One region of the Streptomyces sp. NPDC054887 genome, then DNA from elsewhere that is predicted to be linked to it. Evidence: riboswitches for the same ligand, from Rfam matches in the RefSeq annotation. Region 1 holds a riboswitch; each other region holds the start of a gene.
What was found. A riboswitch is a leader RNA that binds a small molecule or an ion and turns the genes downstream of it on or off. The one in region 1 is predicted to bind cyclic di-AMP.
Positions count from the first base shown of each region.

Region 2: it holds a riboswitch for cyclic di-AMP, as region 1 does, so the genes downstream of both, ACWGH0_RS30940 (NlpC/P60 family protein) here and ACWGH0_RS18650 (LysM peptidoglycan-binding domain-containing protein) in region 1, are expected to answer to the same signal.
Region 3: it holds a riboswitch for cyclic di-AMP, as region 1 does, so the genes downstream of both, ACWGH0_RS06090 (transglycosylase family protein) here and ACWGH0_RS18650 (LysM peptidoglycan-binding domain-containing protein) in region 1, are expected to answer to the same signal.
Region 4: it holds a riboswitch for cyclic di-AMP, as region 1 does, so the genes downstream of both, ACWGH0_RS01420 (M23 family metallopeptidase) here and ACWGH0_RS18650 (LysM peptidoglycan-binding domain-containing protein) in region 1, are expected to answer to the same signal.

Region 1 covers NZ_JBSGYQ010000030.1:63,804-69,230, forward strand. The annotation lists gene ACWGH0_RS18645 (SpoIIE family protein phosphatase) at 1-887, opposite strand, end outside; gene ACWGH0_RS18650 (LysM peptidoglycan-binding domain-containing protein) at 991-1,722, opposite strand; cyclic di-AMP (ydaO/yuaA leader) riboswitch at 1,727-1,888, opposite strand; gene ACWGH0_RS18655 (SDR family NAD(P)-dependent oxidoreductase) at 2,348-3,151, shown strand; gene ACWGH0_RS18660 (SDR family oxidoreductase) at 3,167-4,057, opposite strand; gene ACWGH0_RS18665 (glycosyltransferase) at 4,301-5,427, shown strand, end outside.
Region 2 covers NZ_JBSGYQ010000082.1:30-5,456, reverse strand. The annotation lists gene pcrA (DNA helicase PcrA) at 1-1,673, opposite strand, end outside; cyclic di-AMP (ydaO/yuaA leader) riboswitch at 1,977-2,142, shown strand; gene ACWGH0_RS30940 (NlpC/P60 family protein) at 2,150-3,370, shown strand; gene ACWGH0_RS30935 (hypothetical protein) at 3,462-3,815, opposite strand; gene ACWGH0_RS30930 (NlpC/P60 family protein) at 4,167-5,231, shown strand.
Region 3 covers NZ_JBSGYQ010000007.1:85,941-91,367, reverse strand. The annotation lists gene ACWGH0_RS06105 (nucleoside triphosphate pyrophosphohydrolase) at 1-38, shown strand, start outside; gene ACWGH0_RS06100 (cytochrome P450 family protein) at 93-1,346, shown strand; gene ACWGH0_RS06095 (transglycosylase family protein) at 1,459-2,418, shown strand; cyclic di-AMP (ydaO/yuaA leader) riboswitch at 2,687-2,857, shown strand; gene ACWGH0_RS06090 (transglycosylase family protein) at 2,861-3,556, shown strand; gene eno (phosphopyruvate hydratase) at 3,833-5,119, shown strand; gene ACWGH0_RS06080 (FtsB family cell division protein) at 5,252-5,427, shown strand, end outside.
Region 4 covers NZ_JBSGYQ010000001.1:297,925-303,351, forward strand. The annotation lists gene ACWGH0_RS01405 (DUF5988 family protein) at 15-215, shown strand; tRNA gene ACWGH0_RS01410 (tRNA-Met) at 347-420, shown strand; gene ACWGH0_RS01415 (DUF2332 domain-containing protein) at 710-1,693, opposite strand; cyclic di-AMP (ydaO/yuaA leader) riboswitch at 1,952-2,099, shown strand; gene ACWGH0_RS01420 (M23 family metallopeptidase) at 2,111-3,199, shown strand; gene ACWGH0_RS01425 (PrsW family intramembrane metalloprotease) at 3,344-4,759, opposite strand; gene trmB (tRNA (guanosine(46)-N7)-methyltransferase TrmB) at 4,938-5,427, opposite strand, start outside.

The sequences.
Region 1 (5,427 bases):
ACGGTGCGGCCGGAGACGAGCAGCCTTGCGACGGCGTCGTCGAGGCCCAGCTCGGTGACGTGGCGCCCCTCCGCGCCGGCGGGCAGTTCGAGGAGCCTGCGCGCCTCGTCGTTGGCCAGCGTCAGCCGCCCGTCGTCGTCGACGATGAGCACGCCCTCCCGGACGGCGTGCAGAACGGCGTCGTGGTGCTCGTACATCCGGGTCATCTCGGTCGGCCCGAGGCCGTGCGTCTGGCGCCGCAGCCGCCTGCTGACGATGACGGCGCTGCCGACGGCCAGCGCGAGGGCCGCTGCGCCGGAGCCGAGCAGTATCGGCAGATGGCGGTCGACGGCGTCCCCGACGTTCTCGACCGTCACACCGGCGGCGACCAGACCGACGACGGCACCGGTGGTGTCGGTGACGGGGACGACAGCCCGCGCCGCGTCGTTCGGGGCGCCCTCGAAGATCTCGGTGAAGGGCTCGCCGGCCGTCGCCCGCCCGACGCCCTCGGCGCGCCCGCCGACCAGCGCCGGGTCGGTGTCGGCGATCCGGGTGCCGTCCGGCCTCATCACGGCTATGAAGTCCACGCCCGCTCCCCGCTGGGCCGCGCCCACGTGGGCGCGCAGCGCGGAGGTCGGATCGGGGGAGCGCAGGGCCTCGACGGTGCCGGGGGCGTCCGCGAACGCCTCGGCGGTGGCGAGGGAGCGGTTACGGGCGTCCAGCTCGCTGTCGTTGCGCGTCTGGAACGCGAGCGCGACGACGGCGGCGGTGATCAGCAGCACGGCGACGACGATCTGGAGGAGGAGCACCTGACCGGCGGCGCTGCGTACCTCCAGCCGGGAACGCACCCCTCGCCGAGACGAGCGTGGTGACCCGACACCCCTGGGTCGTCCGGGACGTCCGCTCATGCCCTATTTCTAACATTTTGCGCAAATTATGGGGCGCGCTATTGCTCTGCCTGCCCCGGCGAGACGCCCGCAAGGGTCTCGCCGGGGCAGGCAGCGGGTTCTTCTAGTACGGGCCGTTCACGTTGTCGATCGAGCCGTACCGGTCGGCCGCGTAGTTGCACGCGGCGGTGATGTTGGCCACCGGGTCGTAGCTGTCCATCGAGGTGCCGGGCACGTGGTAGGCCGCGAACGTGGGCGCGATGACCTGGAGCAGGCCCTTGGACGGCGTACCGGCCACGGCGTTGGAGTCCCAGTTGTTGATGGCCATCGGGTTGCCCGAGGACTCGCGCATGATGTTGCGGTGGATGCCCTCGTACGTGCCGGGGATGCCGTGCTTGGCCATGATGGCCAGCGACTCCTTGATCCAGCCGTCCAGGTCGTTCGTGTACGTCGTGGTCTTGGCCACGGCGGCACGGGCCTGCGAGCGGTCGGCGCGGTCGGCGGCCGGGGCGGCCTTCGCCTTGGCCTTCGCGGGCGCCTTGGCCTTCGCGCCGATCGTCAGCTTGAGACCGGGGTGGATCAGCGAGGGCTTGTCGCCGATGACCGCGCGGTTGTCCTCGTACAGCTCTTTCCAGCCGCTCAGCGAGTGGTCATCGGCGATCTTGGAAAGGGAGTCGCCCGAGACCACGGTGTAGGTCTTGGGGGCGGCCTTCGCGGCGGCGGCGGGCTGCGCCGCGCCCGCGGTGGTCGCGCCCAGCAGGGGCAGGATCAGCGCGGCACCACCGGTACCGGCGGCGATGAAGCCGCGGCGGAGCGATCTGGTCTGGGAACGGCGGTGCTTACCCTTCGAGGGCATGACGAATTCCTCTCCGTCGCCTGCGAGGTGAGCTGTCGGGTTCGGGCTGGAGATGCCCGGTCGCACGGTCGGTGCGACTTCACCCCAAGCCGTTCCGGATTCCCGGATCGGCGGCTTACCTGGGTCCCCCGCTCCTGCCGTACGTGAGTGTGAGTGGGTTGTGGATTCCGGACGGCGGCAGGATTCGGCGGTCCACCCGGATTGGGGGTGACCGTAAGCGAGAGGAGCCGCGAAGAACAAGCCCCGCATTCGCCGCGGCAATCTCCGGGCGTATCCGGGCGTGGGAACTCCTGTCACTGTGCGTGGGCGGGAAACCCAACTTTCTTCCGGCGTACCGGAACTGACGGTGGGCAGAGTTTTCGCATTCCCCGGAGGACGTGACTGGTATCACGAGCGGCGGCCTGCGGCGGCCTTTCCGGCGAACCGCTCATGTCGGTTATTACCTGCCGGAAACGGGCATCTTGCCAGTGTGTCGGGGTGAATGGCCCGCCCGTGTACGGAAGTTGGGTTTCCCGGTGGTGCGCGGGGGTGTGCCGACCTCGCCTCGGCCAGAACCGGCATGTTCGGAGCCGGACAAAAAGGATCAGATGGATATAAAAAATCCTCACGCGGGTATCCGCTGATCATGACTGAGAACAGGACCAGGCCGCTGGCCGTCGTCACCGGCGCCTCCACCGGCATCGGCTACGAGCTGGCCAGGCAGTTCGCCGGGCACGGATTCGACCTCGTGCTCGCCGCCGAGAACGCCGGGATCGGCGCGGCGGCGGACGAGATGCGGGACCGCGGAGCCGTCGTCCACGTCGTGCGCACCGATCTGGCCACCCGGGAGGGGACCGACCGCCTGCTCGGCGCCGTCGCGGCGACCGGGCGGCCCGTCGACGCCGCCGCGCTCAACGCCGGCATCGGGCAGGGCGGGGCCTTCCTCGACACCGGCATCGAGGACGAGGAGCGCGTGATCGACCTCAACATCACCTCCACCGTGCGGCTGGCGAAGGGCCTGCTGCCGGACATGGTGGCGCGTGACCAGGGCCGGCTCCTGTTCACGTCGTCGATCGCCGCGACCGTCCCCGGCTCCTTCCACGCCGTCTACAACGCGACGAAGTCCTTCGTGCAGTCCTTCGCCCAGGCGCTGGGGGACGAACTCAGGGGCACCGGTGTGACGGTCACCTCCCTGATGCCGGGGGCCACGGAGACGCCCTTCTTCCACCGCGCCGGCCTGGACGACACCCGGGTGGGGCGGCAGAAGAAGGACGATCCCCAGGAGGTGGCCCGGCAGGGCTTCGAGGCGCTGATGGCCGGCCGCAGGAAGATCGTCGCCGGATCCGTGCGGACGAAGGCGCAGGGGCTCGTGAGCAGGGTCGTCCCCGACAGCCTCAAGGCCGCCGCCCACCGCAGGGCGGCGGAACCGGATCCCCGCACATCGAAGTGAGCGCCGGCGCGGGCGTCACGGCAGGGGCGTGCCGCCGGTGGCGTTGACGATCTCGGCCGTGATGTAACTCGCCTGCGGGGACGCGAGGAACACGTACGCCGGAGCCATCTCCGCCGGCTGCGCGGGCCGCCCCAGGGGCGACTGCTTTCCGAACTCCGTGGTGTCCGGCATGGTCGCCGGAATAAGAGGCGTCCACACCGGCCCCGGGGCGACCGCGTTGACGCGGATTCCGCTGGACGCCACCATCTGGGCGAGCCCTTGAGTGAAGGCGACAATGGCGGACTTCGTCATCGCGTAGTCCAGCAGATGCGGGCTGGGCTTGTACGCCTGGACGGAGGAGGAGTTGATGATGCTGCTTCCCTCGGGCATATGGGGGAGCGCCATCTTCGACAGCCAGAACATTCCGTAGAGATTCGTCTTCATGACGCGGTCGAATTGCTCGGTGGAAATGGAACCGATGCCGTCCGGCTGGGACATCTGATAGGCGGCGTTGTTCACCAGGATGTCGATGCGGCCGAATTCCGAGACGGCCCGCTCGACGAGCGACCGGCACTGTTCCTCTTCGCGGATGTCACAGGCCACCGCGACAGCCCTGCGGCCCGCGTCCTCGATCAGCCGCGCGGTCTCGGCCGCGTCCTTGTCCTCCTCCGGCAGATGGGTGAACAGCACATCGGCGCCCTCGCGGGCGAAGGCCAGGCACACCGCCCGGCCGATCCCCGAGTCGCCGCCGGTCACGACCGCGGCGCGACCGCTGAGCAGCCCGTTCCCCCAGTACGAGTCCTCTCCGTGGTCCGGCGGCGGGTCCATCGGGCCGGTCCATCCCGGGTGCTGCTGCTCCTGGTCCGGCAGCTTCGGCTGCGGGTGCTTCGTGACGGGGTTCTCCACCTCGCGGTTCTCGTCGTTCACGCAGGTCTCCTGCCTGGTCGGGTGTGTGACCCACCTTGGGTTCCCCGAAGCCGCCGACTCGAATCAGGGCGCCGCCGCCGGCCCCGGCGCACGTTCCGGAGCGGGGAGGCGGGCGCGGCGCCGTCGCCCCGCACCGGCGCGGCGCGGCCGGGGGCGCACACGTTGACGGGGATCATTCGAACGGGAAACTGCTGTCGAGCGGGCGAAACGGTGATCTTCGGTATGCGCGTCCTGTGCACTGCGATGCACTCCCCCTCCCAGACCCGCGAGGCCCTGCGCTTCGCCCTTCTGCTGTCCGGCGCGGGGCACGAAGTGCACATCGCCACCGAGGAGCACCTGCTCGGCCTGTTCCTCGACGAGGGCGTGAACGCGACCGCGTGCCTGCCGAGCCTCTTCGGTGACGCGACGGCGGCGGGGGAGGGGACCCGGGAGGCCGTCGAGCGGCTCCACAGCGGCACCGCGTCCGCCGGGACGGCGGCGCTCGTCCTCGCCGGCCCCCACCTGCTCGGCCACTTCAAGGCGCTGGACGCGGTGGCCCACGACTTCAAGCCGGACCTGCTGCTGCGCGACGCCATGGACGTCGCCGCCTGCCTGGTGGCCGAGAAACTCGGCGTGCCCCACGTGGCGTTGCCGTCCGGCGCCAAGGGCTTCACCGACCCGGACGCCCTGCTGCCCCTGCTCGACCAGTGGCGCTTCACGGCCGGCCTGCCGCCGCAGGGCGACCCCGGGTCCCTGACGGCGTACGGGCACCTCGACTACCTCCCGCCGGCCTGGACGTTCGCCCCGCACCTGCCCAGGCCCCTCGCCTACCGGCAGCCCGCCTGCGCCGATCCCCGCGCGAAGCTCCCCAGCTGGATCGTCGGCCTGCCCACCGACCGGCCCCTGGTGTACGCCGGGATCGGTTGCGCGATGCCGCTCTTCCTGCCCGGACCGGACGGGCACCGCGCACCGCCCGGCCGGCCGGACCCGGCGACCGTACTGCGCTCGATGATCGAGGGGCTCTCCCGGCTCGACTGCAACGCCGTGGTGTCGACCAGCGGCGTGGCCGTAGGAGCCGTCGACTCCGCGCCGCACGTGCACGTCGTCGACTCCGTGCCGCAGCCGCTCCTGCTGGAGGCGGCGGACCTGTTCCTCACCCACGGCGGCTACGCCGGCGTGCGCGAGTCGATCAGCACCGCGACCCCCATGGCGGTGCTGCCCCGCTCGGCCGACCAGCCCATGAACGCCCGGCGCGTCACGGAACTCGGCATCGGCCGCGAGGTCACCGACCCCACCCCCGCCGGCATCGCGTCGGCGTGCCGCCGCCTGCTCCAGGACGACTCGGTCCTGCGGCGGGTGAAGCAGGCCCGGCTGGCGTCCCTCGCCCTGCC
Region 2 (5,427 bases), on a different contig from region 1:
TCGAAGACCGCTTCGAGGACCGTGGCGGGCCCGGCGCCGGACTCGACGATCGTGCGGAGCTCCTCCATCAGCGTGTTGAAGCGCTTCACGGCGTTCGCCGAGCGGGCGGCCATGCCGTACGCCTCGTCGACGCGCCGCAGCGCCTGCGGGAAGCTGATCTTCTCGCGCAGCGACAGCGCGTCGATCATCGCCTCGGCCCGGTCGCCGATGCCCCGCTTGGGCACGTTCAGGATGCGGCGCAGCGGGACGGTGTCCTCGGGGTTGGCCAGGACGCGCAGGTACGCGAGGACGTCCCGGACCTCCTTGCGCTCGTAGAAGCGCACGCCGCCGACGACCTTGTAGGGCAGCCCGACGCGGATGAAGATCTCCTCGAAGACGCGGGACTGGGCGTTCGTACGGTAGAAGACGGCGACGTCGCCGGCCTTCGCGTCGCCCGCGTCCGTGAGCCGGTCGATCTCCTCGGCGACGAACTGCGCCTCGTCGTGCTCGGTGTCCGCGACGTACCCGGTGATCAGGGAGCCGGCGCCGGCCTCCGTCCACAGGTTCTTCGGCCGGCGGTTCTCGTTGCGCTCGATGACGGCGTTGGCCGCGGTGAGGATCGTCTGCGTCGAGCGGTAGTTCTGCTCCAGCAGAATCGTCTTCGCGTCCGGGTAGTCCTCCTCGAACTGGAGGATGTTGCGGATCGTCGCGCCGCGGAAGGCGTAGATCGACTGGTCGGCGTCACCCACGACGCACAGCTCGCCGGGCGCCCGGCCCTCGCCCGAGGGGCCCACCAGTTCGCGTACGAGCGTGTACTGAGCGTGGTTGGTGTCCTGGTACTCGTCGACCATGACGTGGCGGAAGCGCATCCGGTAGTGCTCGGCGACGTCCGGGAACGCCTGGAGCAGGTGCACGGTGGTCATGATGATGTCGTCGAAGTCCAGAGCGTTGGCCTCGCGCAGCCGGGCCTGGTACATCGCGTACGCCTGGGCCAGCGTCTTCTCGAAGCCGTCGGCGGCCTGCCCGGCGAAGGTCTCTTCGTCTATCAGCTCGTTCTTGAGGTTCGAGACCTTGGCACTGAACGCCTTCGGGGGAAAGCGCTTCGGGTCGAGGTCGAGATCGCGGCAGACGAGCGCCATCAGGCGCTTCGAGTCGGCGGCGTCGTAGATCGAGAACGAGGACGTGAAGCCGAGCTTCTTCGACTCGCGCCGCAGGATGCGCACACAGGCGCTGTGGAAGGTGGAGACCCACATGTGGCCCGCGCGGGGGCCCACGAGCTGCTCCACGCGCTCCTTCATCTCGCCGGCGGCCTTGTTCGTGAAGGTGATCGCGAGGATCTGGCCGGGGTGCACACCCCGCTTGGCCAGCAGGTACGCGATCCGGTGGGTCAGGACCCGGGTCTTGCCCGAGCCGGCGCCGGCCACGATGAGCAGCGGCGACCCGGAGTGCACGACAGCGGCGCGCTGCTCCTCGTTCAGCCCTTCGAGCAGCGCGGCGGCGTCCACGACGGGGCGGGGCGCGCCGTCCCTGTAGTGCGCGTCCCTGGGCGCCGGAGGCACGTCGAAGGCGCCCCCGAACAGGTCATGCGGGACCTCCTCCGGAGCGTGGTCCTCGGGGGGCGGCGGGGCGGTGTCCTTCGCGTGCTCCGAGTGCTGGAGGTCGGCCAGGAAGCTGTCGTCAAAGAGGCTGCTCATCGTCTACCAAGCTTAGGCGGGACCACCGACAGCCCGCCCCGGATTCCCCGGGCCCGGGGGGAGCGGGCCGGCCATACCCGCCGCTCCGCACGCCGGGGCGCCCCCTGTCGCGCCGTGTGATGTTGCCCACGCCGGGCGACCAGCCCCTCCGGACGGCCCGTGGAGCGCGCAAACGGAACCGGTTCGGCCAGGTCACGAACATGTATCGGGCATATCGAACATCGGGCTTCCCAGCGGTCAGGACTGTTGGCTAGCGTGCCGACTCGGGCTCCCCGTACCCCAGCCGGCGAACAGCGCCGGAGCGGGTCGCCCACGCCGAATCCGGCCTGCCCCAGTGCGGTTCGGAACCGGGGACCCACGCGCACCACCTGGGGTGAATCGGTCCGCAGTCCCACGGACCGTAGGGCACCTTCCGTCTGTCCCGCCCGAACCCGACAGCTAACCCGGTAGGCGGTCCACGGAAGGAGATGCCGGCCTTGGCGTCGCATCGCAAGCCGCGTACCCGGGTACGCACCACCGCACCCGGCCTGGGTGTCACGACGGCGGCACTCGCCTCGGTCGGTCTGTTCGCCCAGTCGGCCGGAGCCGCGCCCGCCGACCCGTCGGCCCGCAAGCCGTCCGTCGAGGAAGTGCAGAAGAAGGTCGACGACCTCTACCGCCAGGCCGGCACGGCCACGCAGAAGTACAACCTCGCCAAGGAAGCCACCGAGAAACAGCGGAAGTCGGTGGACGGCCTGCTCGACTCGGTCGCCCGGAGCACCGAGAGACTGAACGACGCGCGGCGCAAGCTGGGCACGTACGCGGCGGCGCAGTACCGGTCGGGATCGGTCACGCCGACCGCCGCGCTGCTCCTCGCGGACAGCCCGCAGGCGTACTTCGACCAGAACCGGCTGATGGACCGGATGACGGAACGCCAGCAGGCCGACGTCACCGACTTCCAGGAGCAGCAGGCACAGGCGTCCGAGCAGCGCGCCGAGGCCACCAGGAGCCTGGAGAGCCTGACCGAGTCGCAGGACTCCCTCAAGTCCTCGAAGCAGGACGTGCAGAGGAAGCTGGCGGAGGCCCGCGACCTGCTGTCGCGGCTGACCGCGCGGGAGAAGGCGCGGCTCGCGGAGCTGGAGAAGCAGCGCGAGGCGGAGGCGCGGCGCAAGGCCGAGGCGAAGGCCGAGGCGGAAGCGGCGGCCAAGGCCGAAGCGGAGGCGGAGGCGGAGCGCGAGCGGGCAGCGGCGCAGGAGGACGAGAGCGACGCTGGCACGGGCACGGGCACGGGCACAGGCACGGGTGCAGGTACGGGCACGGACTCCGGCACCGGCACCGGCACGGCCCCCGTCGCCGGGGACGCGTACGCCGCCAAGGCCGAGAAGGTCCTCGCCTTCGCCCGCGCGCAGATCGGCAAGCCGTACGTGTGGGGCGCGGCGGGGCCCAGCTCGTACGACTGCTCCGGCCTGACCCAGGCGGCCTGGAAGGCCGCCGGCGTGACGCTCCCCCGCACCACCTGGGACCAGGTGAACGTCGGCACACGGGTGGCGACCGAGGATCTCAAGCCGGGTGACCTGGTCTTCTTCTACGACGACATCAGCCACGTCGGCATCTACATCGGCGGCGGCAAGATGATCCACGCCCCGAAGCCGGGCGAGTACGTCCGCGAGGAGTCGATCTACTACATGCCGATCTACGGCAGCGTCCGCCCCGCGTAGTCCGGGCGCGTACCGCCTGCTCCTCGCCCCTTGCTCCTGCCCCGCCCGGACACGGGAGAAGGGGCGAGGGGCGAGGGGTTGGCAGGTCAGGTCAGGTCCAGAGCACCGCGATGAAGATGTTGGCGACGGTCAGTCCGCCGACGGCTCCGAACAGGGCCTTCTCCACCTTCTCCTCGTCGCGCTTCACGTAGACCAGCCCGAGGATCACCACCAGGATCGCGAGCTTGACGCCGATCTTGAGGTTGTTCACCGTCTGGTCGTCCGCCTGGTTGAGGCCCACCAGCGCCACGCCCGTGACGAGCATGGTCAGCGCGCCGTGGAGCATGGCGGGCGTGAACCGGGCGGCGCCGGCGCTCATCGCCTTCATCTGGGTCAGGAAGCCGCCGAGCAGCGCGGCGATGCCGATGATGTGCAGTCCGACGAAGACATTGATGAGTACGTCCATGAAACGGAGCCTAGCTGCGGCCATAGCAGGCCCGGCGGCCGGGCTGCCGTGCCATCGGCGTATCGGTCGCGGAAGAGTGGAATGCTCGCTTCCGGTGCAGGCGGGGTTCTCAACCGCGTTCAGACGGCGGCCTGTTTCGACCACTGTCGGTCATTCCGCCACTGCCCCGTGACCGCCGCGTTTAGCGTCCTTCCCCAGGTGGCCGACTCCCCACCGCCGCTCCGCCCCGGAACGGCAGTCGGCCGCCCCGCCGAGAGTCCGGCGGCGGTCCGTCCCCCTGTGCGGGACGCCGCCGGATGCGGGCGGCTGGACGTACAGCGACGTACAGGACGGAAGGACGTGGACGCCCTCGTGGCCACGCACCGAAAGCCCAAGCAGCGCACGCTCACCGGCAGCACCACCCGTACCGCCTTCACGATCGTGCTGGCCGGAGCGGCGAGTGCCACCGCGTTCGACGGCATCGGGCACGCGGAGCCCGTCCTCACCCCCGCCCAGGTGAAGGCGAAGGCCGACCGGCTCTACCACGACGCCGAGGTCGCCACCGAGAAGTACAACGGCGCGAAGGAGAAGGCGGGGGCCGCCGTCGAAGCGCTGGACACGCTGCGCGACGAGGCCGCCCGCAGGACCGAACGCCTCAACACCGCGCGCAACGCGCTCGGTTCGCTCGCCACCTCGCAGTACCGCACCGGCGCCATCGACCCGGCCGTGCAGCTCGCCCTGACCTCCGACCCGGACGAGTACCTGGAGCGCGCCTCTATCGCCGACCGCGCGGGCGACCGGCAGGCCACCGCCGTCAACGGCATCCAGCAGCAGCTCGGCCGGATCGCGCGGCTGCGGGAGGAGGCCGACGGGCGCCTGGCCGAACTCAAGGCCCACCAGGCGGACCTGCGCCGGCACAAGGCGCGGATCCAGGACAAGATCGGCGCGGCCGAGCGCCTGTTGTCCCGCCTCACGGCGGAGCAGCGCGCGCGGTACGCCGAAGAGGACGGCCACGGCGCCGCTCCCGCCGCGCCCCGCGCCGACCGTGCCGCGCCGCGCGCCGTCCCGGCCGCCCGGGCCGCCACCGACTCCCGCGCCGGGCAGGCGGTCGCCTTCGCGTACGGGGCGATCGGCAAGCCGTACGTCTGGGGCGCCACGGGGCCCAACGCCTTCGACTGCTCCGGGCTCACGCAGGCGGCCTGGCGGGCGGCGGGCATCTCGCTGCCCCGTACGACGTACACGCAGATCAACGCCGGCCGGCGCGTCTCGCGCTCCGAACTGGCCCCGGGCGACCTGGTCTTCTTCTACTCCGGCATCAGCCACGTGGGCCTCTACATCGGCGGCGGCCAGATGATCCACGCCCCGCGTCCCGGCGCGCCGGTCCGGCTGGCCCCGCTCGACCAGATGCCGTTCGCGGGGGCGACCAGACCGGCGTAGGCGCAGGGTGCGGCGCAGGCGGAGGGGTCCTGCGGCGCGGACGGAGGGCTCGGCGGCGCGGAACGGTGAGGCCCCGCGCAGGCCCATGGCCCCCGGCGCGGATGGGCGAGCCCGCGCGGGCTTCGCCGGCCGGGCGCAGGCCGACGGGTCGGCCCGTCGGCCGGCGCCCCCCCACGGGGGGGGGTGGCCCGCCGGG
Region 3 (5,427 bases), on a different contig from region 1:
AGGGCCACGCCCCCGGCCACGGGGCGGACGCCGAGTAGGCCCCTGCCGACGCCCGGGCATCCGCCGGAGCACCGGCGGATACTGTCGGGGGCATGTCCGACCAGCCGCCCCCCAGCCCCGCGCCCGAGCTCTTCACCTGGGAGTTCGCCACCGACCCCTACCCGGCGTACGCCTGGCTGCGCGAGCACTCGCCCGTGCACCGGACCGTGCTGCCCAGCGGCGTCGAGGCGTGGCTGGTCACCCGGTACGCCGACGCGCGGCAGGCGCTCGCCGACCAGCGGCTGTCCAAGAACCCGGCCCACCACGCGGGCTCCGCGCACGCCAAGGGCAGGACGGGCATCCCGGGCGAGCGCAAGGCCGAGCTGATGACGCATCTGCTGAACATCGACCCGCCGGACCACACGCGTCTGCGCCGGCTGGTGTCCAAGGCGTTCACGCCGCGCCGCGTCGCCGAATTCGCTCCGCGTGTGCAGGAGCTCACGGACCGCTTCATCGACGACTTCGCTACAAAGGGGAGCGCCGACCTCATCCACGAGTTCGCCTTCCCGCTGCCCATTTATGCCATTTGCGACATGCTGGGTGTGCCGCGTGAGGACCAGGACGACTTCCGTGACTGGGCGGGCATGATGATCCGCCACGGCGGGGGGCCGCGCGGGGGCGTCGCGCGCTCGGTCAGGAAGATGCGCGACTACCTCGCGGAACTCATCCACCGCAAACGGGAGGAACCGGGCGACGACCTGATCTCCGGACTGATCCGGGCCGGCGACCACGGCGAGCACCTCACCGAGAGCGAGGCGGCGGCGATGGCGTTCATCCTGCTCTTCGCCGGGTTCGAGACGACGGTCAACCTCATCGGCAACGGCGTGTACGCGCTGCTGCGCAACCCCGGCCAGCGCGAGCGCCTCCAGCGCGCCCTGGCGGAGGGCGACACGGAGCTGCTGGCCACCGGTGTCGAGGAACTGCTGCGCTACGACGGGCCTGTGGAGCTCGCGACCTGGCGTTATGCAACCGAACCGCTGGTCCTGGGCGGCCGGGACATCGCGGCCGGCGAGCCCGTGCTCGTCGTGCTCGCCGCCGCCGACCGGGACCCCGAGCGCTTCGGCGAGCCGGACACCCTCGACCTCGCGCGCCGCGACAACCCGCACCTCGGCTACGGCCACGGCATCCACTACTGCCTCGGCGCCCCGCTGGCGCGGCTCGAAGGGCAGACGGCCATCGCGACGCTGCTGAGGCGTCTGCCCGACCTGCGACTCGCGGGGGAACCTGACGATTTGCGCTGGCGCGGCGGGCTCATCATGCGCGGGTTGCGCACCTTGCCCGTGGAGTTCACGGCCGAAACGAGGTGACGCTGCGTCACTTCGAGACCTTCACGTGATCTGCGCTGCATCGACTTGTAACAAACGTTCGAGTACCGCTACGTTCACCGTCAACCTCAGCCGTCACTCGAAAGGCCACCGCATGCGCTCCGGGAACGGGAGACACCGCCGCCCCCGTCAGGCTCCAGCTCTCGTCGTCGCGGCGGGAGTGACCGGATCGGCCATCGCGATCCCGCTGCTCGGCGCGACCGGCGCGTCCGCCGCCGACGCCACGACCTGGGACCGGGTCGCCGACTGCGAGAGCGGCGGCATGTGGAGCGCCGACCTCGGCAACGGCTACTACGGCGGGCTCCAGTTCTCCCCCGAGACGTGGCAGAAGTTCGGCGGTACGGCCTACGCGCCGCGCGCCGACCTCGCCAGCCGCTCCCAGCAGATCCAGGTCGCGGAGAAGGTGCTCGCGGAGCAGGGCCCGGAGGCGTGGCCGAGCTGCGCGCTCATCTCCGGCCTGACGGAGGGTGACGACGCCGCGTCGGACGACGGTGCGGCCGGCGGCTCGGCCGCCGAGGCGGAGAAGGGCGCGGCGGCCACCGAGCGCCCCGACGCCCCCGATGCCTCCGAGTCGGCCGAGCCGTCGGCCGGCGGGACGTCCGGGGCCGGCCGGGACGGGTCGTCCTCCTCCGTGAAGGCGGACCGCTCCGGCGCCTCCTCCGAGGGCCGCACGACGGACGGGGACCCCGAGAGCCCCGCGCCGCCGTCCGCCGACGAGAAGGGGGCGAAGGACGAGGAGGCCGCCCCCAAGGGCAAGCACCGCGGTGAGAAGGCCCGCGAGGACGACGCGGTCGTGTCCGGCGAAGCGGGCATCGAGCGCGAAGCGGGCCGCCATGCCTCCCGGGGTGACGGGGCGACACGTGACGCCGCCACGGCGGAGGGCGGGGCGCGCCCGGACGGCAGCTACACCGTCCGCACCGGCGACAGCCTGTCGGCCATCGCCGACGCCCACGAGGTGCGCGGCGGCTGGACGGAGCTCTACGCGGCCAACGAGAAGACGGTCGGCGCCGACCCGGACCTGATCCTTCCTGGCCAGAGCCTCGATCTGGGCTGATTTCGGGGGGTAGTTCGGGCCGCTATGTCCACATTGGAGCAAGTGAGACAAGGGTCTCTTTGTCCCAACTCACGTCCCCGGCCCGGACGATCCCGCCCCGCCGCCCCTGACCTGCGCGGATATGGGCCGCGTGAAGGCCGGGACGGGCGATTTCTCCCTGATGGGCCTTTTTGAACATCACCGGCTCATGTGTTTACGGTCGAACCGCTCGCCACCGCGGGCCCCGTCGACCGTCACGCCGAATCCTGCCGGCGGCCGAGGGGAACCGACGCGTAAAGCGCCGTAGGCAGGAGCGGGGGACCCAGGTAGGCGCCGGGCCCGTACGTCGCGAGACGCACGGAACCGGCTTGGGGTTAAGCCGCGCGACCCAGGTCGCGCGCCGGGCACTCACTTGGCCCGAACCCGACAGCTCACCTCGCAGGCGTCGGTGAGGAGATGTCGCATGCTGTTTTCCGGCAAGGCCAAGCACCGCCGCCCGTCCAAGGCCACTCGTATCGCCACGCTCGCCGGCATCACCGGCGCCGCTGTGGCCGTCCCGCTGATGGGTGCCACGTCGGCCTCCGCCGCCTCCGTCGAGACCTGGGACGCCGTCGCCCAGTGCGAGTCCGGCGGCAACTGGTCCATCAACACGGGCAACGGCTACTACGGCGGCCTGCAGTTCTCCGCCTCCAGCTGGGCCGCCGCCGGTGGCACGCAGTACGCCCCGACCGCCGACAAGGCGTCCAAGGCGCAGCAGATCGCCACCGCCGAGAAGCTCCTCGACATGCAGGGCCCGGGCGCCTGGGCCTGCGCCGGCGCCGGCGGCCTGACCAACGACGGCGTCGACCCGGGCGTCGACACCTCCGGTTCCTCCTCCGCGCAGCAGGAGCAGCCGAAGCAGCAGGCCGCGCCGCGCGCCGCCGAGCAGCCCGCCTCGCGCAGCGAGGTCCGCACCGCGCCGAAGGCCGCGCAGCCCGCCGCCCCGAAGTCCTTCGAGAAGGGCGACGGCGAGTACAAGGTGAAGTCCGGCGACACCCTCGGCAAGATCGCCGAGAAGAAGAAGGTCAAGGGCGGCTGGGAGAAGCTGTTCGAGCTGAACAAGGACATCGTCGACGACGCCGATGTCATCTACGCGGGCCAGCAGCTCCACCTGAGCTGACCCGAGGTCACCCCCCGAGCACCCCGGCCCGGCGCGTCTCCCCCGTACGCGCCGGGCCGGGGTTTCGCCTTCGGCGCCCCCGCCGGGCGTGTTACTGCCCGGTAGCTCCCGGTGCGCCGGAAGTCGGGCCAGCAGTTACGTCCGCTATTGCGGGTATTCGGGGCTCTTCTCGTCCCAGGGGGCGGGCGAACGGCCGACCGACGCCCCCGAGCCGGTTAGGCTCTTGTCGCAAGGCGAAAGTGACCCTGCACCCCTAGCGTCACATCCCAGAAGGAGATGCTCGTGCCGTCCATCGACGTCGTCGTAGCCCGGGAAATCCTGGACTCCCGAGGCAACCCCACGGTCGAGGTCGAGGTCGGCCTCGACGACGGCAGCACGGGTCGTGCTGCTGTTCCGTCCGGTGCCTCCACCGGAGCGTTCGAGGCCATTGAGCTTCGCGACGGTGACCCGAACCGCTACCAGGGCAAGGGTGTCGAGAAGGCCGTCCTCGCCGTCATCGAGCAGATCGGCCCGGAGCTCGTCGGCTACGACGCCACCGAGCAGCGCCTGATCGACCAGGCCATGTTCGACCTGGACGCCACCGAGAACAAGGCGTCCCTCGGCGCCAACGCCATCCTCGGCGTCTCCCTCGCCGTCGCGCACGCCGCCTCCGAGGCGTCGGACCTGCCGCTGTTCCGCTACCTCGGCGGCCCGAACGCGCACCTGCTGCCCGTTCCGATGATGAACATCCTCAACGGTGGGTCGCACGCCGACTCCAACGTCGACATCCAGGAGTTCATGATCGCGCCGATCGGCGCCGAGTCGTTCTCCGAGGCCCTGCGCTGGGGCACGGAGGTCTACCACACCCTCAAGTCCGTCCTGAAGTCCAAGGGCCTGTCCACCGGCCTCGGCGACGAGGGCGGCTTCGCGCCGAACCTGGACTCCAACCGCGCCGCGCTCGACCTCATCCTGGAGGCCATCAAGCAGGCCGGTTACGTCCCGGGCGAGCAGATCGCGCTCGCGCTCGACGTGGCCGCGTCCGAGTTCTACAAGGACGGCGTGTACGAGTTCGAGGGCAAGTCCCGCTCGGCCGCCGAGATGACGGAGTACTACGAGGAGCTCGTCGCGGCGTACCCGCTCGTCTCCATCGAGGACCCGCTGTTCGAGGACGACTGGGCCGGCTGGAACACCGTCACCGAGCGCCTCGGCGACAAGGTCCAGCTGGTCGGCGACGACCTGTTCGTCACCAACCCGGAGCGCCTGGCCCGCGGCATCGAGGAGAAGTCGGCCAACGCGCTGCTCGTCAAGGTCAACCAGATCGGTTCGCTGACCGAGACGCTGGACGCCGTCGAGCTGGCGCAGCGCAACGGCTTCAAGTGCATGATGTCGCACCGCTCCGGCGAGACCGAGGACGTCACCATCGCCGACCTCGCCGTCGCCACCAACTGCGGCCAGATCAAGACCGGCGCCCCGGCCCGCTCCGAGCGCGTCGCCAAGTACAACCAGCTGCTGCGCATCGAGGAGATCCTCGACGACGCGGCGGTGTACGCGGGCCGCAGCGCGTTCCCCCGCTTCAAGGGCTGAGCACAGCAAGGGCTGAGCACGGCCAGGGCTGAGCACGGCCGGGAGCCGAAAGCCTGAGCCTCCCTACGTCCCCGCACGCGGTCCCGTACCGTGTGCGGGGACGTACGCGCGTACAGGGGAGACGGGAGAGACATGGCCGGGAAGAACCGGGACCGGTTCTCCACCACCACCAGGATCCGGCTGCTCGGCGAGCAGACCGCCGCCCGTGTCTACCGCTCGCAGACGCGCCGTCAGGCCCGCCGCTCCCGGCTCACCGGCCGGGCCGCGCTGCTCGTGCTCGTCGTGTGCTCGCTGGTCGTGGCGCTCGC
Region 4 (5,427 bases), on a different contig from region 1:
GAACACTGGTGGGCATGACGGAAAAGGCGCTTCTCGAAGGCGGGCCGGACGATCTGCGGGACCGGATCGTGCCGATCACGCCACCCGGACAAGAGCTGAAGATCCCGCACCGCGGCGGCTACGAGCACTTCAAGGTCACGTCGCGGCACCAGGAGACCGACCAGGGACGCGTGACGGTCTACGAGTGGTGGGAGCGCACGGAGATCGCCGAGTAACGGCGCTCCGGCGCGGGCGGGTTGAGCGGATCCGGCCGCGGGCCCCGGCCCGCCGGCCGTACCGGCGGCGGGGGCCCGTGGGGCGCGTGGTCGGGAGCGGTCCCCCCATGGCGTACAGTTGGGTTCAACGACGCGGGGTGGAGCAGCTCGGTAGCTCGCTGGGCTCATAACCCAGAGGTCGCAGGTTCAAATCCTGTCCCCGCTACTGAAGACGAAGGCCCGGATCTCGGAAGAGATCCGGGCCTTCGTTGTGTCCGCTGTCGTGTCGCGGACCGCCGCGGCCCCCGCCCGTCCCCCGTTCGGCCGCTCCCGATGGCCGCGCCGCGCGGCGGCGGCCAGCCTGGGCAGGGCCCGGTACCGTCCGCAGCCGGGTACGCGGCGAGGAGACCACGGTGGGGAAGAAGGGCGGGGCGGCCTCGCGGTTCGTCCGCGCGCTGCCCGTGCTGCTGATCGCGCCGAGGGGCAGCAGGACCGCCGGAGGACCGTGAGTCTGATCAGGCGTCCCGGGCTGCCGGACGGCCGAACCAGTGCAGGCTCTGACCGTGCGGCGCGGTGAAGGCGACCGCGCGTTCGTCGAGGGCCAGGGTGAGCAGGTGCTCGTCGTCGGGGGCGGGGGCGTCGAGCCACGGCAGCACGGTGTGGTGCTCGTTGGAGATCCAGTGGCCGGGCAGTTCGCGGACGAGCGCGGCGAACCGCTCACGGCGGGCGAGCGGCAGGTAGGTGAGCACGGCGGTGTGGAAGACGACCAGCGTGGCGTCCTGGGGAGCCTCGGCGGCCAGCGCCGGCAGTGCGTCGACCAGGTCGCCGCGGACGATGCGGGGCCGGGGAGCCGTACGCACGGCCTCGACGGCGGCGAGCTGCCGGCGCGGGCGCTCGGCGGGGCCGGGCCAGATCAGTGACTGGAGCCAGCGGATGTCGTCCTCGGCGGTGGCGTCGAGCGGGTTGAGGTCGATGCCGGCGCGCCACACGACGTCCGGGAGCGCGGTGGGCAGCGGCACGGGGCCCTCGGTACGGCAGTGGAAGGTGACGGGGGAGGCGCCGAGCACGGGGCCTTCGTCGTACCGGTAGGCGTAGCGGTCGGGGTGGAGGCACAGGCCGGCCGAGGCGCCGACCTCGACGAGCGCCAGGGGCTGGGGGAGGGCGGCGAGGAGGGGCAGCAGGGTGGCGCAGCGGGCGGGCTCGTTGGTCTGCGTGAACCGTTCGAGTACGACGGTGCGCACGGCGTCCCAGTGCGCCAGGGTCCAGGCGCGGAAGGACGCCCAGTCCTCGTACCGGCCGCCGAGGTAACGGACGGCGGCGAGGAGGAGATTGGGCTGCTGCTTGTTGCCGGGCGGGAGCGCGGCGACGAGGGCGCAGAGGTCTCCGTCCTCGCTGATGCGGGCGGTGAGTTCCGCGTACAGGGGAGAGACGCCGCGGGCCTGCTGCTCGGAGAACTCGCGGTAGCGGGCGGCCACGGACTGCGTGCTGTTGACAACCATGTGCCGAAGTTAGCCGCAGGGAACGGCTCGCCACGCTGCGTAGTCGGGGGATGCCCCTCCGCATAACGATTGACGAACCGTCATGCGACGGATGTTTTCTGAGTGGCGGTCAACTCGTCCGGCTGTGATGGCTTGTGTCCTGATTGGTTCAGGGCGAGGCCCTTAACGATCAGTTGGAACAGCTTGGAATCCGGAGCCGGTGTCTATTAACGTTCGATAACGCAGCGCGGTCGTCCCAGTCGTCGCAAGAGACGGCACCGTGCGCACGCGCCGAATCCCGCGAGGGAACCGGGGAACCACGTTCCTTGGGGTGAATCGGGCCGCTCCGTACCCACGGAGAGGCTCGTAGGAGACCTTCCTGCTCCGAACCCGTCAGCTAACCCGGTAGGCGAGAAGGAAGGAAAGGAGCACGCCCACGTGGCGTCCAACAGCCCTGCCCCCCACACCGCCATGCCCCCCTACGGGGCGGCCCACGACACCGGGAACCACGTCGGCGGGGAGGGGACCTGGGAGGAATGGAATCCCACCGAGGAATCCGTCCGTCCCGTGCGCGGCCGTCACCGGGTCGCCAAGCAGCGCGGCGGTCTCGGCCGCAGCTCCACCGTCCTCGGCGTCGGCGTCATCGCCGCTGTCGGCGCGGGTGGCATCGCCACCGCCCAGGACAAGCCGGCCATTTCGATCTCCCTTCCCGACGCGATAGCGGACTCGCTTCCCGACGCAGACCAACTACCCGGTGTCGGCGCTTTGATGTCCGACGACGCGGAACCCGACGCCGGTGAGGCGGGCGAGGCGGTCCTGGCAGCCGCCCCCCTGACGACCGCAGGCGTCACCACCGCCGACGCGCAGCAGGGCACCACCGACGCGGGCGAGGCCCTGCGCGCCCGCATCCTCCAGCAGGCCGAGCAGCAGCAGACCGCCGCCGACGCCGAGGCGAAGGAGGCCGCCGAGAAGGAGGCCGCCGAGAAGGCCGCGGCCGAGGCGCAGAAGCAGCAGAGCGCGGCGGAGGCCGAGGCGGCCGAGGAGAAGCGCGAGGCCGCGGAGAAGAAGCGCGAGGCGGAGGCGGAGGCCGCGCGCAAGGCCGAGGCGGAGCGGCTCGCCAAGCTGGCCGCCAGCTACTCGCTGCCGACCTCCTCGTACACGCTCACCTCGACCTACGGCCAGTCCGGCGCGATGTGGTCCTCCGGTCAGCACACCGGCCTCGACTTCGCCGCCCCGACGGGCACGCCGGTCAAGGCCGTGCACGGCGGCACGATCAAGTCCGCCGGCTGGTCCGGCTCGTACGGCTACCGCATCGTCCTGGAACTGGAGGACGGTACGGAGATCTGGTACTGCCACCTCTCCTCGATGACCGTCACGTCCGGCGACGTCGGCACGGGCGACGTCATCGGCCGCGTGGGCGCCACGGGCAACGTGACGGGCCCGCACCTGCACCTCGAAGTGCACACCCCGGACGGCGCCGGCGTCGACCCGGCCGCGTGGCTGCGCGGCAAGGGCCTCACCGTCTGACGGCTCCGGCCCTTCGCACCGCACTGTGCCGGGGTGTCCCACGGTTTCCCGCCGGACACCCCCGCGCGGCGCCCCTTTCGCCGGCAGCCCTGACGCACGCCCCCCGCGCCCAGGGCTGCCGGTCCGCGTGCGCGTCCGCCTCGGCTAGCCCTGCCGGTACGGGTTGTACACGGCGTAGTCCTGATGCGGCGGCGGCCCGTACCCGTACCCCTGTCCGTACCCGTACGGCGGCCGGGCGGGCGGCCACGGCGGCGGGGTCCGCACCCGGCCGGTGGCGCGCGCCGCGTACTCCAGGGCCGGACCGGCCACCTCCCTGCGCTGCCAGAGGTGGTGCAGCAGCTCCTGCTCACGGGCCGTGAAGTCCGCGTCCAGCGCACCCCGGTGGGCGCGGTGGCGGAGGAACGCGAGCGACGTGGCTGAGGCTTCGTACTCGGCCACGGCACGGGCGGCGGCACGGCCTCCGGTGCGCCCCGCCCCACCGTTCGAGTACGTACGCGCCGCCGCGCCCCGCGCCAGCGCCCGCGCCCGCATCGAGGAGAGGGCGAGCGGCTCGGCGGGCAGCAGCCAGCCGGCGGCGGCGTACGCGGGCAGCTCGGCGGCTATCGTCCGCAGCTCGCGCTGACGCGTCCACACCACCAGCCAGGTCAGCAGCCCGAAGGCGGGGACCATGAAAGCGCCGTACACCGCGTAGAAGCCGTAGGCCCCGAAGGCCGCCGAGCCGTTCCACAGGGCGTGCATCCCCATCGCGCAGAGCAGGCCGGCGACGGGCGGCGCGACGCGCCGCCACCGGCCCCGGCGCGTGGGCACGAGCGCGGCCAGACCGAAGCCGATGCCCGTCAGCACCGTGAACAGGGGATGCGCGAACGGCGACATCACTATGCGTACGAAGAAGGTCGCCGCGGTCACCGACGCGAGGCCGGACGCGCCGGCCTGCTGGTCCTCCCCGAAGGCGTTGCCGAGGTAAAGGATGTTCTCGGTGAAGGCGAAGCCGGTCGCCGTGAACCCGGCGACCACCACGCCGTCGACGACCCCGGTGAAGTCGCGTCTGCGGAAGACGAAGATCAGCAGCACGGCCGCCGCCTTCGCGCTCTCCTCGACGACCGGGGCTATCACCGTGGCGCCGAGGGATTCGGCCCCCGCCGGATCGGCGGTGGCCGTGGCTATCCAGCGGGTCGCGAAACTGTTCGCGATGATCGCGACGAGCGCGGCCGCGAACGCGCCCCACGCGAACGCGAAGAGGAGGTTCCGCCAGGGCTCGGGCTCCACCCGGTCCAGCCAGCGGAACGCCGACGCCAGCAACGGCACCGGCAGCACGGCGAGCCCCAGACCGACCAGGAAGCCCTGCGTGCCGGTCTGGTCGCGGACGATCGCGAGGATCACCAGGGCGCAGAGCGCCAGCGCCGTGATCACCGCGCCCGCGCGCACCGCCCTGGTGCGCCACCAGGCCCGGCGCGGCCGGTAGCGCCAGTGGGCAGGCGGCGGTACGGCGGTGAACCGCGGCTGCTGCTCGCAGTCCGGGACCGCCGGGTGCTGCCGGGGGTGCGGAGCGCTTTCGTACACCCGTCGACCCTAACGAGGGCCTCCGACAGTGACGATGGGGCCTGCGGTCCGGGCGCGGCCGGCTGGGCCCACCGGCCGCCCGGGCGCACCCGCCGGGCCGCGGGCCGTCAGCTCGTCCGCCCGGCCGTTCGGCCCTGGCGAGAGGCCGTCCGTCCGGCCGTCCGCCGGCGCCGGTGCGTCAGCGGCGGCGGAAGAGCAGGTCGTTCACGACATGGCCCTTGTCGAGGCCCTGGCCCTCGAACCGGGTGAGCGGCCGGAACGCGGGCCTGGGCGCGTAGCCGCCGTCCGGAACGGTGTTCTCGAAGTCGGGGTGCGCGGAGAGCACTTCCAGCATCTGCTCGGCGTACGGCTCCCAGTCGGTCGCGCAGTGCACGATCGCGCCGGGGGCGAGGCGGGGCGCGACGAGGTCCAGGAACTCCGGCTGGATGAGGCGCCGCTTGTGGTGCCGCTTCTTCGGCCACGGGTCGGGGAAGTACACGCGCAGGCCGGCCAGGGAGGCGGGCGGCAGCATCTCGCGCAGCAGGATGATCGCGTCACCGTTGGCGACCCGCACGTTGGTGAGACCGGCACGCTCGGCGAGGCCGAGGAGGTTGCCCTGGCCCGGCGTGTGCACGTCCACGGCGAGGATGCCGGTGGCGGGGTCCTCGGCGGCCATCTGCGCGGTGGCC